2 regions of the Pediococcus acidilactici genome follow, and region 2 is predicted to be linked to the other one. Evidence: a T-box and tRNA genes for the amino acid it is inferred to sense, from the RefSeq annotation. Region 2 holds a T-box; the other holds one or more tRNA genes.
The links. The T-box of region 2 lies ahead of leuS (leucine--tRNA ligase). A T-box ahead of a tRNA ligase gene usually reads a tRNA of that ligase, here a tRNA-Leu.
Positions count from the first base shown of each region.

Region 1: it has a tRNA-Leu gene. The T-box ahead of leuS (leucine--tRNA ligase) is inferred to sense a tRNA for this amino acid. The anticodon was not compared.

Region 1 covers NZ_CP066046.1:143,065-150,720, reverse strand. The annotation lists gene I6H64_RS00700 (PTS system mannose/fructose/sorbose family transporter subunit IID) at 1-529, opposite strand, end outside; gene I6H64_RS00695 (PTS mannose/fructose/sorbose transporter subunit IIC) at 547-1,353, opposite strand; gene I6H64_RS00690 (mannose/fructose/sorbose PTS transporter subunit IIA) at 1,375-2,355, opposite strand; tRNA gene I6H64_RS00685 (tRNA-Leu) at 2,820-2,905, opposite strand; gene I6H64_RS00680 (SprT family protein) at 2,977-3,429, opposite strand; gene I6H64_RS00675 (Tex family protein) at 3,426-5,600, opposite strand; gene I6H64_RS00670 (hypothetical protein) at 5,721-6,155, opposite strand; gene I6H64_RS00665 (cation-translocating P-type ATPase) at 6,157-7,656, opposite strand, start outside.
Region 2 covers NZ_CP066046.1:1,162,667-1,170,322, forward strand. The annotation lists gene I6H64_RS05790 (NAD(P)H-hydrate dehydratase) at 1-347, shown strand, start outside; gene I6H64_RS05795 (pseudouridine synthase) at 454-1,173, opposite strand; gene I6H64_RS05800 (putative polysaccharide biosynthesis protein) at 1,184-2,866, opposite strand; gene leuS (leucine--tRNA ligase) at 3,123-5,540, opposite strand; T-box leader at 5,663-5,864, opposite strand; gene I6H64_RS05810 (phosphatase PAP2 family protein) at 5,946-6,581, shown strand; gene mnmM (tRNA 5-(aminomethyl)-2-thiouridylate-methyltransferase MnmM) at 6,574-7,137, shown strand; gene I6H64_RS05820 (MDR family MFS transporter) at 7,217-7,656, opposite strand, start outside.

The sequences.
Region 1 (7,656 bases), 1.0 Mb from region 2:
AACCACCAGACATATCTTCAGTAATCTTTGAACCAGCTTTGTAGCCGAATTCTTGAGTATACCAAGTGAAGCCCATCCGAATTGCGTTCCACAATACGAAGTAAAGGATTGGTCCTAAGATACTGCCACCCATTGCTAGTGAAGCAGCCAAAGCACCTAAAATTGGCTTAACGGTGAACCAGAATACCGGGTCACCAACCCCAGCGAGGGGTCCCATCATACCAACTTTAACACCTTGGATAGCAACGTCATCAATTGGTGCACCATTAGCACGTTCTTCTTCAAGTGACATTGTAACCCCAAGGATTGGAGCAGCTAAATATGGGTGAGTGTTAAAGAATTCCAAGTGACGAGTCAAAGCTGCGGCACGGTCTTCTTTAGTCTTGTATAACTTCTTGAGGGCTGGGATCAATGTGTATGCCCAACCACCATTTTGCATCCGTTCGTAGTTCCATGAACCTTGCAGGAATGTGGAACGTAACCAAACGTGAATACGATCTTTTTTAGTTAATTGAACTTTTTCTTGCATTTTATGTTGGCCTCCTTCTAGTATTTATCGATAATGTCGCCGAGTGGGTCACCAGTACCTGAATTACCACCGTTGCTTGAACCGCCCATCTTAGAAAGGGTTAAGTAAATCAAAGCAAGTGAGATACCGATTGTACCTAAAGCGATCAATGTTAAATCTTGAACAGTTGCTAAAACAAAGCCAAGTGCGAAGAATGGCCAAACTTCTTTAGTAGCCATCATGTTGATAACCATCGCGTAACCTACGGCAACAACCATTCCACCACCGATTGACAAACCATCAGTTAGCCAAGCTGGCATAGCAGAAAGTAAACCACGTACGGGAGCAGCGCCGATTGCCAAGATCAATGCTGCAGGGATTGCAATCCGCAAACCTTGCATGATGATCGCAATGTAGTGCCACATTTCCAATTTAGCAAAGCTACCTTCCTTAGCAGCCGCGTCCATGATGTGAACAATCAAGGTTGCCAATGTACGAGCAATGATGGTAAGCAAAAGACCAGCTACAGCTAGCGGAATTGCAAGGGCAATCGCTGATGAAACACCTGCTTTACCTTGACCACCTAAAACTAAAATAATAGCAGAAGCCACAGAAGCTAAAGCAGCGTCAGGAGCAACCGCAGCCCCAACGTTAGACCAACCTAAAGCGATCATTTGTAGTGAACCACCTAAAATAAGGCAAGGTACTAAATTACCAGTTACTAAGCCGATTAACGTACATGCAATTACTGGTTGATGGAAGTGGAATTGGTCCAAAATACCTTCCATACCAGCTAAGAATGACACGATAACGACTAAAATCATTTGAATTGCATTCAATGCCATGATTATTAATCCTCCGTTTTTTTAGTTATTTTTTTGTTTATTAAGCTCATCTTGAGCCTTCTTCATAATTGCGTCTAAATTATCCTTTGAATCAGAAGGAACCTTCCGTACGTCCATTCGAACGCCCATGTCTTCCAACTTCTTGTAAGTGTCAATATCATTTTGGTCAAACGCCAATACGGTATTTGGTTGAACTTTTCCAGCTGAATGAGCCATTGAACCAACGTTCAAAGTCTTAATTGGAACACCGCCTTCGATGGCTTTCAAAGCATCTTGAGGGGTTTCAAACAAAAGCATTGCCCGGGTACCACCGAAGTGTTTGTCGTCCTTAGCCAACTTAATCATTTGTTCGATTGGAACAACGTGGGCTTTAACGCCTGCTGGAGCAGCTTGTTTAATCATTGATGAACGTAACTTGTCTTTAGCAACGTTATCAGAAACAACGATGATCCGATCCGGGTTAGTAGTCTTCGTCCATGAAGTAGCAACTTGACCATGAAGTAAACGAGTATCGATTCGTGCTAACACGTAATCAAAGTGACCTGGTTTACCAGTATTAACTGGTGCAGCTGCTTCAGCAGCCTTTGGAGCTTCCTTAGGTTGAAGTTCTTCAGGACGAACCTTAACCCCTTCTTTTGCTGTGTCAATGATGTGTGCAGCAATTTCTTGTGCTGATTCCATCGATAGACGAGAAGCATATGCTTCAATTAACATTGGCAAGTTCAAACCAGCAACGATTGCCCATTTGTCCTTATGTTCTTCAAACAAGTTGTTAACTTGATTGAATGGAGTGCCTCCCCATAGGTCGACTAAGAATAATACTTGGTCTTGGTTACTAAAAGAAGCAATTGCTTCTTGAAGTTTTGCTCTGAGATCGTCAGGGCCTTCGCTAGGCATTAAGGTTACGGCCTTAACGTCTTCTTGTTCACCGAAGATCATTGAACCGGATTGCAAAATGCCTTTGGCGAATTCACCATGACTAGCAATGATAATTCCTACCATTTGTCTGTATACCTCCCATTTTCTATTTGTTACAGTTGAAAAAAATAAAATAAGTTCTAAACCTGCAACTAGTTAAAATAAATTCTTGACAGCCTTTTCAATCCCAAAACTTCTTAACCATCCCAAAAGCGTTTTCACAACGCCCCAAAAAAGTTAATTTTGTAATAAAATTGTGGCCAGCTGTCGATCTACCGCCACCGAATGGTAATCAGTAGGACCAACATACCGCTAACACAGTATGTTTAGCTTCCACTGAGTATATAAGCAAATACCGTGCCAAAATACACTAAGCTTAACGTAAGCGAATTCAAGCATTTTTGTTAATACACTATTTTGATACACTATACTGTATCACTTAGTGTATCAAGTGTATTATTAACTCCCCGGAAATCTGGTCATTTTTTGACAAAAAAAGAGCTGTGATCCAAGTTAAGTTGAATCACAGCTCTTTAACCGAAGAGTAATGCGGCCAAGAGGGTTCGAACCTCCACCCGAGTAAATTCGGACAGGATCCTTAATCCTGCGCGTCTGCCAATTCCGCCATGGCCGCAAAAAACCTTACTAGATAATAATAGCAAAACCACCATTAGCTAGCAAGTGTTTTTTATAAAAATATTTTTATTAGTGTTTTAACCCCAAGCGACCCCCGCAACGTCCACAAACGTAGCGTCGCACGTTGATGCGGCGTTGACGATGGTAAAGCTGATCACATTTTTTACACTGGTATACTAATCGCCCCGATGTAGTAGTCCGGCGCTTAGACGTCACCGGTGCGTAGCGTAAACCACCGGTCCGCTGCAGCAACTCCTTAAAATGCGGGTTGCGGTGATCTGGTTTTTCATGATGCACGTGCAACCAGTAGTGGACTAGTTCGTGTTTAATTACGCCTACTAAGGTTTCTTCGTCAAACTCGCTTAGCATAAGCGGGTTGATTTCAATGTGATGGTCCCCTAAAAAATAGCGACCGCCCGTCGTTCTTAAGCGGCGGTTAAACCGCGCTTCGTAAGGATAAGCTTGGTTAAAGAATTGTTTAGCCAGTCGACGCGTTAACTGAGTTAGCTCTAAGTCAGTCATTGTTCCTCAGCCGGAATCATGGTGAGCTGGATCCGATTTCGCTTGGTATCCACGCTTTCCACCCAAACGGTAACGATGTCCCCCACCGCCACTACGTCACTAGGATGTTTGACAAAGCCTTTTTTTAGCTTAGAAATGTGTACCAAACCGTCTTGTTTAACGCCGATATCGACAAACGCGCCAAAATCGATGACGTTCCGGACGGTGCCTTGCAGTTGCATCCCTGGTTGGAGGTCCTCTAAAGTTAAGACGTCGGAGCGTAATAATGGTGCAGGCATTTCATCCCGCAAATCCCGCCCCGGTTTTTGCAATTCTTCGAGAATGTCGTGAAGCGTTTCTTCTCCGACCTGCAGCTGAGCTGCCAATTGTGCGACCTTAACCTGTTGCAACGTTTGGTTAAAAGCGGGGGTTCCTAAGTCATGCAGGTTTAATCCCAGCTCCTTCATTAGGGCTTTAACCACCGGGTAACTTTCTGGATGAATTCCCGTATTATCAAGCTCATCGTCTCCATCCACAATTCGTAAAAATCCAATCGACTGTTCGTATGCTTTAGGCCCTAGTCGCGGCACTGATTTAATTGCTTGGCGAGTTCGGTAGCTTCCGTTGACTTCCCGAAACTTAACGATGTTTTGCGCCGTCGTTTTAGTTAGCCCCGAAATGTGGGTCAGTAGCTCTGGACTGGCGGTATTTAAATTGACCCCCACCTGGTTAACCGCGGTTTCCACCACGTGGTCCAACTGTTCCCGCAAATCTTTTTGGGCAACGTCGTGTTGGTATTGGCCGACTCCCACCGCTTGGGGATCGATTTTGATCAACTCTGCTAACGGATCTTGTAAACGCCGGCCAATGCTAATTGCGCTACGCTCTTCCACTTGTAAATCAGGAAACGCTGCCCGAGCAGCCGGACTAGCTGAGTATACGGAAGCTCCGGCCTCGTTGACGATCACGTAGTAAACTGGTCGCGCAATTGTTTTGATGACTTGAGCCACAAATTCTTCGGATTCCCGGCTAGCGGTCCCGTTTCCAATCGCAATCATTTCCACATGGTATTTTCCAATGAAGTCCTTTAATTGCTTAGCAGCCGCGGCTCGCTTTGCTTGAGGAGCCGGACGGTGCGGATAAATCACCAGTTTATCTAAGAACTTCCCGTTTTCATCAATTACGGCTAGTTTACAACCGGTACGGTAAGCAGGGTCAAAACCGAGGACCACTTTGCCCTTGAGCGGTGCTTGCATCAGCAAATGGTATAAATTTTCTCCAAAAACTTTAATTGCGCGTTGCTCCGCCATGGAAGTCAATTCCGCACGCATTTCTCGTTCAATTGCTGGCCCAATAAACCGTTTATAGGCGTCCCGATAGGCTGCTTGTACCAGCGCCACCGCCGGCCCCCGATGCTTTTGTACCAAACGAAAGTTTAAATAGCGCTCAATGCCCGCTTCTTCCACCGCAACCTTAGCCCGGAGGACCTTTTCCTTTTCTCCCCGGTTAATTGCCAACACTTGGTGAGCTGCTAACTGAGCAAGTGGCGCTTGGAAATCATAGTAAATCGCGTAAACGCCGTTTTCATCTAGTTCCTTGCCCTGCCGTTTAACTTCGCTAACTAACGCGCCATTATGCTGGGTGTATTTACGAATCCACGCCCGGATTTCCGCCTGTTCGCCAAAGGCTTCGGCCAAAATTTCGTGAACCCCGGACTCTACGTCTTCGATAGTATTTAACTTCACTTCGGGATTAACGGCAGCCGCCAAGCGTTCTCGTAGTCCTTGTTGGGGGAAAGTTAAAACCCACGCCGCTAACGGTTCTAGTCCCGCTTCTTTGGCAATCGTCGCTTTTGTGCGCCGCTTTTGCTTGTACGGCAAATATAAATCTTCCACCGCAGTTAAGGTGGTTGCCTGCTTGATTTGCTGTTTTAATCCAGTAGTTAATTTGCCTTGTTCTTCAATCTGCTTTAAAACTTCTGTCTTCCGCTTTTCTAACGTTTCCGTTTGGTGGTACGCCGCCTGGATTTCGCGAATTTGTACTTCGTCAAGACTGTGGGTGCGTTCCTTACGATAGCGTGCAATGAACGGCACCGTATTTCCCTCATCGAGCATCTCCAACGTCGCGCGAATTTGTTGCGGTCGGTAAGCGGTCAATTGTTTTTCCACTAAAGCTAAAATCTCTGCTTCCAAATTTAAACCCCACTTTGTTAAAACTTTTTGTACAAGATAAGAGGCTAGGAAATTTTTCCCAGCCTCCTTTTAAACCTCTCCGATTCCACTAACTAAATGGTCAGCGTGAGAAGTAATGATCTATCCCATCAAACTGCTCATAATTTTAGTCAACGCTTTGGTCATTTGGCCCATTGCAGCTTCCTGGGCATGTTCGGACTCTTGAAAGGCTACCTCATCCAGCTTTTTGGTTTGGTCATCTACTGCATCAACCATTTTTTGGCATTGATTAGCATATTCCCTTAGGTAACGTTTCAATAACTGATGTTTACCAATTAATTTAGCTGGCACCTTAGCATTCCAGACCATCTTTTCTAGCGCCCGGTACTGGTCGGTTGCCACTTGAAATTGTTTTTTAATTTCTTTTAACCGGCTTTGATCCATTTCGTCCACCGTACCTAATTGACCCGCCTTCTTTAATTCTTGAAAAAACGGATCCACGCTAGAACCAATTTCTTCTAATTTCTCAGTCAATCTTGAAATGGTGTTCGCGTACGCTTGAATACTTACCTTCATCTTAATTTCCTCGTGATTTCTTTAAAGTTCGTTGAATTAATTTTACCACTTCTACGATTACAATCATCGATAAAGATGCTCCAATTACGATTAACCACTGGTGTAAGTTTAGGTGGCTAACGTGGAAAAGGTCGTTAAAGCCCGGCACCACAATCGTAATTGCTAATAAAGCAAACGCGATGAGGATCGCCCAATTAAAGAATTTATTTTTCCAAGTGGTTGCTTGGAAAATTGATCCGTGAATCGACTTCGAATTAAAGGCGTGGAAAAGCTGGATTAAACCTAACGTTGCAAAGGCCATGGTTAAGGCATCGGCATGAATCTGTGCGCTCCCGGAATGGTCAGGGAAAGCTAACGCCATTGCGTAAACAAATAGGGTGATGGCCCCTTCCAAAATTCCCTGGTAGATTACGTTACCCGCGACGCCTCCCGATAAGAAGCTAGATTTTTTATCACGTGGTGGCTGTTGCATCACGTTTTTTTCTGCAGGTTCAAGTCCCAAGGCAATGGCAGGCAAAGTGTCGGTCACCAAGTTTATCCACAGGATGTGCACCGGTGCCAAAATTTGCCAGCCCATCATCGTCATCACGAAAAGGGTTAAAACTTCCCCAAGGTTAGCTGATAAGAGGTACTGAATCGCCTTTTGAATGTTGGCAAATACTTTACGTCCTTCTTCAACCGCGTCCACGATGGTAGCAAAGTTATCGTCGGCCAGCACCATGTCACTAGCACCCTTAGAAACTTCGGTTCCGGTAATTCCCATTGCCACTCCAATATCCGCTTGTTTTAAGGAGGGGGCGTCATTTACACCGTCCCCGGTCATCGCCACCACTTTCCCCTTCTTTTGCCAAGCGTCGACAATCCGGACCTTATGTTCAGGAGCCACCCGGGCGTAAACTCGGTAATTTGCTACGTGATCCGCTAGTTGTTCATCAGTTTGCTGATCGAGTTCTGCACCAGTCACCACCGCCGTGTCCACTTCGGCATCGGTAATCATCCCTAGTCGTTTAGCAATTGCTCCCGCAGTATCGCGGTGGTCACCAGTAATCATCAGGGTTTGAATACCCGCGTCGTGGGCTTCTTGAATGGCTTGTGCCACTTCGGGCCGTTCCGGGTCAATCATCCCTACTAATCCCGCAAAAATCAAGTCGTTTTCCACTACCGCACTAGTCAGCTCTTCAGGAACCGCATCAACGATCCGGTACGCAAAGCCCAAGACTCGGATTGCTTGCAACGCTAAATCATGGTTCACGGCCTGAATCCGGCGTTCTTCAGCCTCGTCCATTGGTAATTCGGCACCTGGCATTACGTACTTGGTAGTTCGTTTCAAAAGTTCATCTGGTGCTCCCTTAACGGTAATCAAATACTTCCCGTCCGGTAACGCATTGACCGTGGACATTAGCTTTCGTTCCGAATCAAACGGTACTTCAGCGACCCGTTGGTACTGGTCAATTACCGCAGCACTAGAGTATCCCCGTTGGTCATTAAACGCAATCAAGGC
Region 2 (7,656 bases):
TTAAAATCGCGGACCAGTCGGTGGAGCGAAACCAAGCCGTGGTAGATCAATTAAACGCCGCCGTCGTTTTGAAGCATTACCACACCGAAATTTACGCGCCCGCCGCGCCGGTTGCCCAAATAATGGCTGGCAACCCCGGGATGGCAACTGGGGGCTCGGGCGATTCCTTAACCGGTATTTTGCTTGCCTTAATTGCTCAAGCTAACTCGGTAAATGAAGGGGTTCGCTTGGGAACTTTCTTGCATAGTTATACGGCGGACCTCATTTACGAACATGAAGCAGTCGTGCTACCCCATCGGTTAATTCGCCGGCTACCTGCCGTTTTAAAACAGCTAACCCAACCATAAGTTTTGCTAAATAAAAATACCAGTGGTCAGGAATCTCTACGCACCCTTTCCAACAATTTTCTCAATTAGTTGGTTTTGCGTTTCGTACCTAACCACTGGTATTTTATTATTCTGTTTTTAATTTTTCAATTTCTTCATCGCTTAGTTCCCGATAGGTTCCCGGTAGCAAGCCTTCTTCTAACTGTAGCGGTCCAAAACTAATTCGTTTTAGGCTAACAACCCGCTCGCCAAGACTGCCAACCATCCGTCGCACCTGATGATACTTACCTTCCTTCAAGGTCACGTGAACGAGGGTTTGCTCATCCAGCGCGGAATAATTTAGGATGGTCAAGTCGGCCGGCTTTAATTGGGTACCGTCTTTCAAAACCATTCCGTCGGCAAACTGCTTAACTGCCGGATCGGTAATTTGGCCGGTCACCACGGCTTCGTACGTCTTTTGAACGTGCCGTTCGGGCGCTAACAGTTGGTGGGCTAAGGGGCCATTGTTGGTAATCAATAATAACCCTTCGGTATCCTTATCAAGGCGGCCTACTGGGAAGAGATCCTTCCGAAAATCAACTTTATTAAATAAATCCATCACCGTCTTTTGCTTGCGGTCTTCCGTGGCAGTCACCACACCAAGGGGTTTATTCATCATAAAGTAGAAGTACTGCTGATAAGTAATCACCTGTTCTCCCAAACGAACTTGGTCAACCACGGGGTCAACCTTCACCCGTCCAGATTTAGCCACCACGTCATTAACAAAAACAGCCCTTTCCTTAATTAATTTCCGAATCTGACTTCGAGTACCTACATTCATATCGTGCAAAAACTTATCAACTCGCACAGGATCCCCCCTACTTAATTTTAAGCATTCTTCGTAAGCCCGCAGCACGTCCGCCGATAATTTCATCAGCTAAGCGACTTTTAAGGACACAAACTACGTAAAAGAGCCCGCCTAACGTAGCCGCCACTAAAATCACGATCAGTGCTTGAACCTTATTAGTCGGATTCATCACTAGATACAACCCGTTGGTCACTACAAACGCAATGAAAAAGGTCCCAAAAGAATAAGTAATAATTTTCCCGATAAAGCCATTGATCTTATCATAATCTAACCCGTATTCACGGTTAATATGGCGTAAGATTAACCAGTTAACTACGGCAAATCCAATTGCGGTCGAAATTAGCGAACCCACTGCCGAGAAAATGGCTACCATCGGAAATTGGAAAATAAATTTAACGAGCATCCCCACCACAAAATACTTCACAGCTAGGACGTTTTCGCCAATTCCTTGCATCACGGCAGAAATTACCGTAAACAATCCCAAGACGATTGCCACGTAGGAGTTGAACTGCAAAATTGCGGTACCTACGTCGCTGAGATGGTAAAACAAAGTGTAGGCCGGTTGGGCAACTGCTGCCATCCCTAAGGCGGACGGAATCATCAAAAAGGCAAATAGTAAAATTGAGTCCGCCACTTGTCGGCTAATTTCCGCCCGGTCCCCCCGGGTCTTGGCTTCCGATAAAATCGGCACTGACGTAACCGCTAGTGCAGATGCCAACGAAATTACAATCATTACTAATTTGTTAGCGTTAAAGGCGAAAATCGCAAACATATTATTTAAAACGGTGGCCGAATAATCACTGACCGACCGCATAATCCGAAAGAAAGTGTATTGGTCAATCAACTGAAAAATTGTGATTGCTGAACCAATAATAATAAACGGAACTGCTTGCGCGATAATTTCTTTGTACAAACTAGTAGTCGATATTGCCAGGCCGTTCACACTATGTTGGGATAAATACCTTAGTCGCCTGCGATACTTAACAAAGTACCCAATCAACACCAGTAAACCGCCCAAGGCACCAATAAAGGCGGCAAACGTGGATTGGGCCACTCCATAAACCCAGTCACCATGGTTTTTGTACATAATTAAGTACGCAGTTACCAACATATAGGCCACCCGCGCTAGTTGCTCAATAAATTGAGAAACCGCCGACGGCCCCATTTCTTGGTATCCCTGGAAAAATCCCCGGGTTAAACTCATCGTGGGAATTACCAAAACGGCCCAAGCTAAGGCGTGGAGCACGGTAGTTACGTTTGGATCCCCGTCGTTTAAAAAGGGTGCTCCAAAGAACAAAATTGCCGCACAAACTACCCCCGTTCCTACCGATAGTAGTAACCCCCGCTTATACAAACGCTGACCTAACGCAAACTCGTTAATGGCGTTATAGTGGGCGACCTGTTTGGAAATTGCGGATGGGATTCCGGCAATTGCCGCGATCAAAAAGAAGCTATAGATATTATAGCCCTTGGTATACAGGGCGTTTGCTTGATCACTATAAACTCCAAACCAAATTACCCACGGGATAATATAAATCGCACCTAAAATTCGCGAAAAAATACTGCCCGCTGTCATCCAAGCCGACCCTTCCAGCATCTTAGCTTTGGAAGAAGAATTACCACTATTCTCCCTTAACGGTTGCGAGCCTAAGTATTGTGATTCCGCGGTATCAAATTCAGATGGTTTATCCATTTTAAAACCTACTTTCACTAGTCAATCTACATTATTTTAATACACTTAGCGACCCCCGACAATTAAATTTCAAAGACAATTACCTTTTGAATAGGAATACAAATCGATCATAGATTTGAAAACTAGTTTTTCTTTAATCGCCAGACTTTTTTAAAAAGACTTTTCAACTAAAAAGGGGTTAGAATCCACCCTGAATTCTAACCCCTAATTTAGTTTTTAACTACGTCGCGAATATAGCTTCGTTTCACACTAAACTTTATTTTGCAACGATGTTAACGATCTTATTCGGGATGACGATCACCTTTTTGATGTCTTTTTCCGCAGTCCATTGTTGGATGCGTTCATCCGCTAAAGCAATTTTTTCTAATTCAGCTTGGTCAAGGTCCTTTTCAACCTCTACCTTACTCCGTACTTTTCCGTTAACTTGTAGAATCACTTGCACGGTGTCTTGTACTAACTTACTTTCATCATAAGTTGGCCAAGTTTCGTAAGTGATGGTTTCGTCATGACCCATGATTTGCCAAATTTCTTCGGCAACGTGTGGAATGATTGGCGAGAGTAACTTCACAAGGTCTTCCATGTATACCATTGGTAATGCGTCCGCCTTGTATGCTTCGTTAACGAAGACCATCATTTGCGAAATGGCAGTGTTAAAGCGCATGTTTTCGTAGTCTTCCGTAACCTTCTTAACCGTTTGGTTGTAAATCAAGTCTAACTTGTGGTCGTTAATCATCGTGATCCGGTCTCGCAAATGATTATTATCGTCAATCATTAGCCGCCAAACCCGCTCGATCCACTTCCGACTACCATTCAAGCCTTCTTCACTCCAAGCCACGGATTCGGTCAACGGACCCATGAACATTTCGTAGAGCCGGAGAGTATCTGCACCAAACCGTTCTACGATGTCGTCCGGGTTAACTACGTTGCCTTTGGACTTAGACATTTTTTCGTGGTTGCTTCCCAAGATCATCCCTTGGTTAACTAGTTTTTGGAACGGTTCCTTAGTTGGCACTACTCCAAGATCATAAAGAACCTTGTGCCAGAACCGCGCGTATAGCAAGTGAAGCACCGCGTGTTCTGCACCACCAACGTACAAGTCTACCGGTAACCATTCCTTGAGCAGATCTTCGTCGGCAATCTTGTTTTGGTTCTTAGGATCCACGTAGCGTAAGAAGTACCAGGAACTCCCTGCCCATTGTGGCATGGTGTTGGTTTCCCGCCGGCCTTTCCGTCCATTTTCGTCAACCACGTTCAACCAATCCTCTAAGTTAGCGAGTGGACTTTCACCCGTACCAGAAGGTTTGATATTGTCCGTAGCAGGTAACCGTAACGGAAGTTCATCTTCAGGAACTAGCGTAGTTTCGCCGTCTTCCCAATGAATTACCGGAATTGGTTCGCCCCAGTAACGTTGGCGAGAGAAGACCCAGTCGCGCAACCGGTAGTTAACCTTTTTATGACCAGCTCCGTGTTCTTCTAACCAATCCAACATTTTATCAATAGCTTCTTGCTTGTTTAAACCATCTAAGAAACCAGAATTAATGTGTGGGCCATCGCCAGTATAAGCTTCTTCATCAAGGTTGCCGCCTTCAATAACCGGCACAATGTCAATCTTGAACTTTTTAGCAAATTCGTAATCGCGAGGGTCGTGAGCCGGAACCGCCATCACCGCTCCGGTACCGTACGAAGCCAATACGTAATCCGCAATCCAAATTGGGATTTTCTTGCCGTTAACGGGGTTAACTGCGTAACTACCAGTGAAGACTCCGGTCTTGTCCTTATTCAAATCGGTCCGTTCCAAGTCTGACTTAGTCGCGACCGCTTGCTTGTATTCTTCAACCGCTGCCTTGCTTTCAAGGGTGGTCAATTGGTCAACTAGCGGATGTTCTGGCGAAATAACTAAGTACGTTGCCCCATACAAAGTGTCGGCACGGGTGGTAAAGATTTCGATCTTTTGGTCACTATCTTCCACATCAAAGAAAACGCTGGCCCCAATCGAACGACCAATCCAATTCTTTTGCATTTCCTTAATGCTGTCAGGCCAATCTACTAAATCTAAGTCATCGATCAACCGGTCTGCGTAAGCAGTGATTTTTAAAATCCATTGTTTCATTGGCTTCCGGTAAACTGGGAAACCACCGCGTTCAGTCTTTCCGTTCACCACTTCTTCGTTAGCCACAACCGTACCACCCATTAAGTCGGGCGCCCAGTTAACCAACGTTTCTTTTTCGTAAGCCAACCCTTTTTTGTAGAGTTGTTCAAAAATCCATTGGGTCCACTTGTAATATTCGGGATCGGTCGTGTTAACTTCCCGTGACCAATCGTATGAAAAACCTAGGGACTGGATTTGACGTTTAAAGTTCTTAATATTGTGCGCAGTAAAGTCCTTCGGGTTGTTCCCCGTCTTCATTGCGTATTGTTCGGCAGGTAATCCAAAGGCATCCCACCCCATTGGATGTAATACCTTGTATCCTTGCATCCGCTTCATCCGGGACATAATATCTGTAGCAGTATAGCCTTCAGGATGGCCCACGTGCAGTCCTTGCCCAGATGGGTATGGGAACATATCTAAAGCATAGTACTTCGGCTTTTGTTCACTTTCAACCGTTTTAAAAGTCTCGTGTTTTTGCCAATAGCGTTGCCACTTAGGTTCAATTTCTTTATGATTGTAAGCCATATTTTCCTCCATTAATTATTTACTGGTTGCTTCCGGATTAATTTAACCGTGTTTGGTAGCCATTGCTAGATGAATTGGCGAATTTTTTAAAATAAAAAAGCCTAAAGACTCTCAAAAAGAATCTTTAGGACGAAAATTTCCGCGGTACCACCTAGTTTTGCTAACGCACACTCAAATCCATAACGCGGAACACGCCATCCCCTACTTAAAGTTCAAGGACAGATTTACAAAGACGAGTTCACTAAAGTTACTCCGGATTCGCACCAACCATCCGTTCTCTGACAGTAAACTTTTAGCTACTACTTCTTTAACCAGTAATATTTAGATAGCATTATCATAACAGTAACCACCAACGATTACAACTAGATATGGTAAAATTAATCTTAATTGTTAAAGGAGAATGAAATGCGATTTAAAAAGTTTGGTTGGTTAATTTTAAACTGGTTACCCCTGCTAGGCCTGCTGACCTTAGTTATCTCGGTCAGTAACCGTTGGAATTGGGTACATACATACGACCGTTATCTACAAAAAATCATTCACGGCTGGCAAAGTCCGGGGCTAACCCCGCTGGTCAAAATTTATACCCAATTGGGGAACGCAAAGCCCTTCATTTTTATCAGCATCGTGATCTTAGGAATGCTGCTATGGCGGGGATATGACCGCTTAGCCGCCTTCTTCCTTGCAAACGTGGTGCTCGGCAACGCGATCAACCACCTGATTAAGCTTTGGATTCGGCGTCCCCGCCCACATTTTCGTTTAATCACGATTGGGGGGTACAGTTTTCCCAGCGGGCATTCAGTGGCGGCAATGCTGCTATTTGGCAGTTTAATTTTCATCACTACCCAAACGGTCCGCTCCCCTAAATGGCGGATTAGCTGGATCTTAACCTGCATAATCCTGATGCTCCTTCTGGGATTATCACGCGTCTACCTAAACGTCCACTATCCCAGCGACGTTACGGCTGGACTACTACTGGATTTGGTAATCTTGCAAACCACCCACTGGATATTTTATCGAAAGAAGGAATCCCAACATGCTTGATAACGCAATGCAGTACAGCCATCGGTTGTTGGCAGAGGTCGTACAACCTGGTGACCACGTTGTTGACGCAACCATGGGCAACGGTCATGACACCCTTTTCTTGGCCAATTTAGTACAATCACAAGGACGAGTGTTCAGTTTTGACATCCAAGCAGCGGCCCTATCCGCGACGGAAGCACGGTTAGAAAAGCAGTTGCCTGATCACCAACACGTGCAACTAATCCAAGATAGTCACGACCAATTAGCACAATACGTGGATACCCCGATTTCCGGTGCCGTTTTTAACCTCGGCTACCTGCCTGGTGGTAACAAGCAAATCATCACCCATTCGGCGTCTACCATTGCGGCAGTACAACAATGCCTGCAACTATTAAAAGTTGGTGGTCGGGTCGTTCTAGTTTGTTATTACGGCCATCCCGGAGGTGCCGCTGAATTAGCTAAATTGCTTGAGTTTACTGCAAATTTAGATCAACACCAATTTACCTGTTTACGCTACGAATTCATTAACCAAGTCCATCAACCGCCAATCCTATTGGCAATTGAACGTCGAAAATAATTCTTTATATAAAAATGGGAAAGCATCCCTTCTGCAACTTTAATATCGTTGCTAGAAGTGGAGGACTTTCCCATTTTTGTTATTTATTTTTTTGAGTACGCGGCCGACTAAACGCATTAATTACGATTGCAACAATAATCAAAATGAAACCGCAAATGTAGATATTGTGTAACGCGCTGTATAAAATGTCGCGCAACGTCGGTAATAAATCAGCCGGTAGCTGTTTAGCAGTTTGTGGATTAATTACCTGATTCATCATCGTCATGTTAATCCGAGGATGGTGGGCAATGCCCATGTTGATCGTGCCGTTCATAATGATGCCAAATACGGACATCATGATGGTCTGACCCAACGTTTTTGCCAAGGTATTAAACGAGGTCGCCACCCCGATTCGATCCTTCGAAACTAGTTGCTGGGAGATTACCAAAGTCGATGTAATCGTAATCCCAAACCCAACTCCTAAAATGGCTGCGATAAAGAAGAAGGCGACGAACGGTGTCGAAGCAGGAATTACTGCTA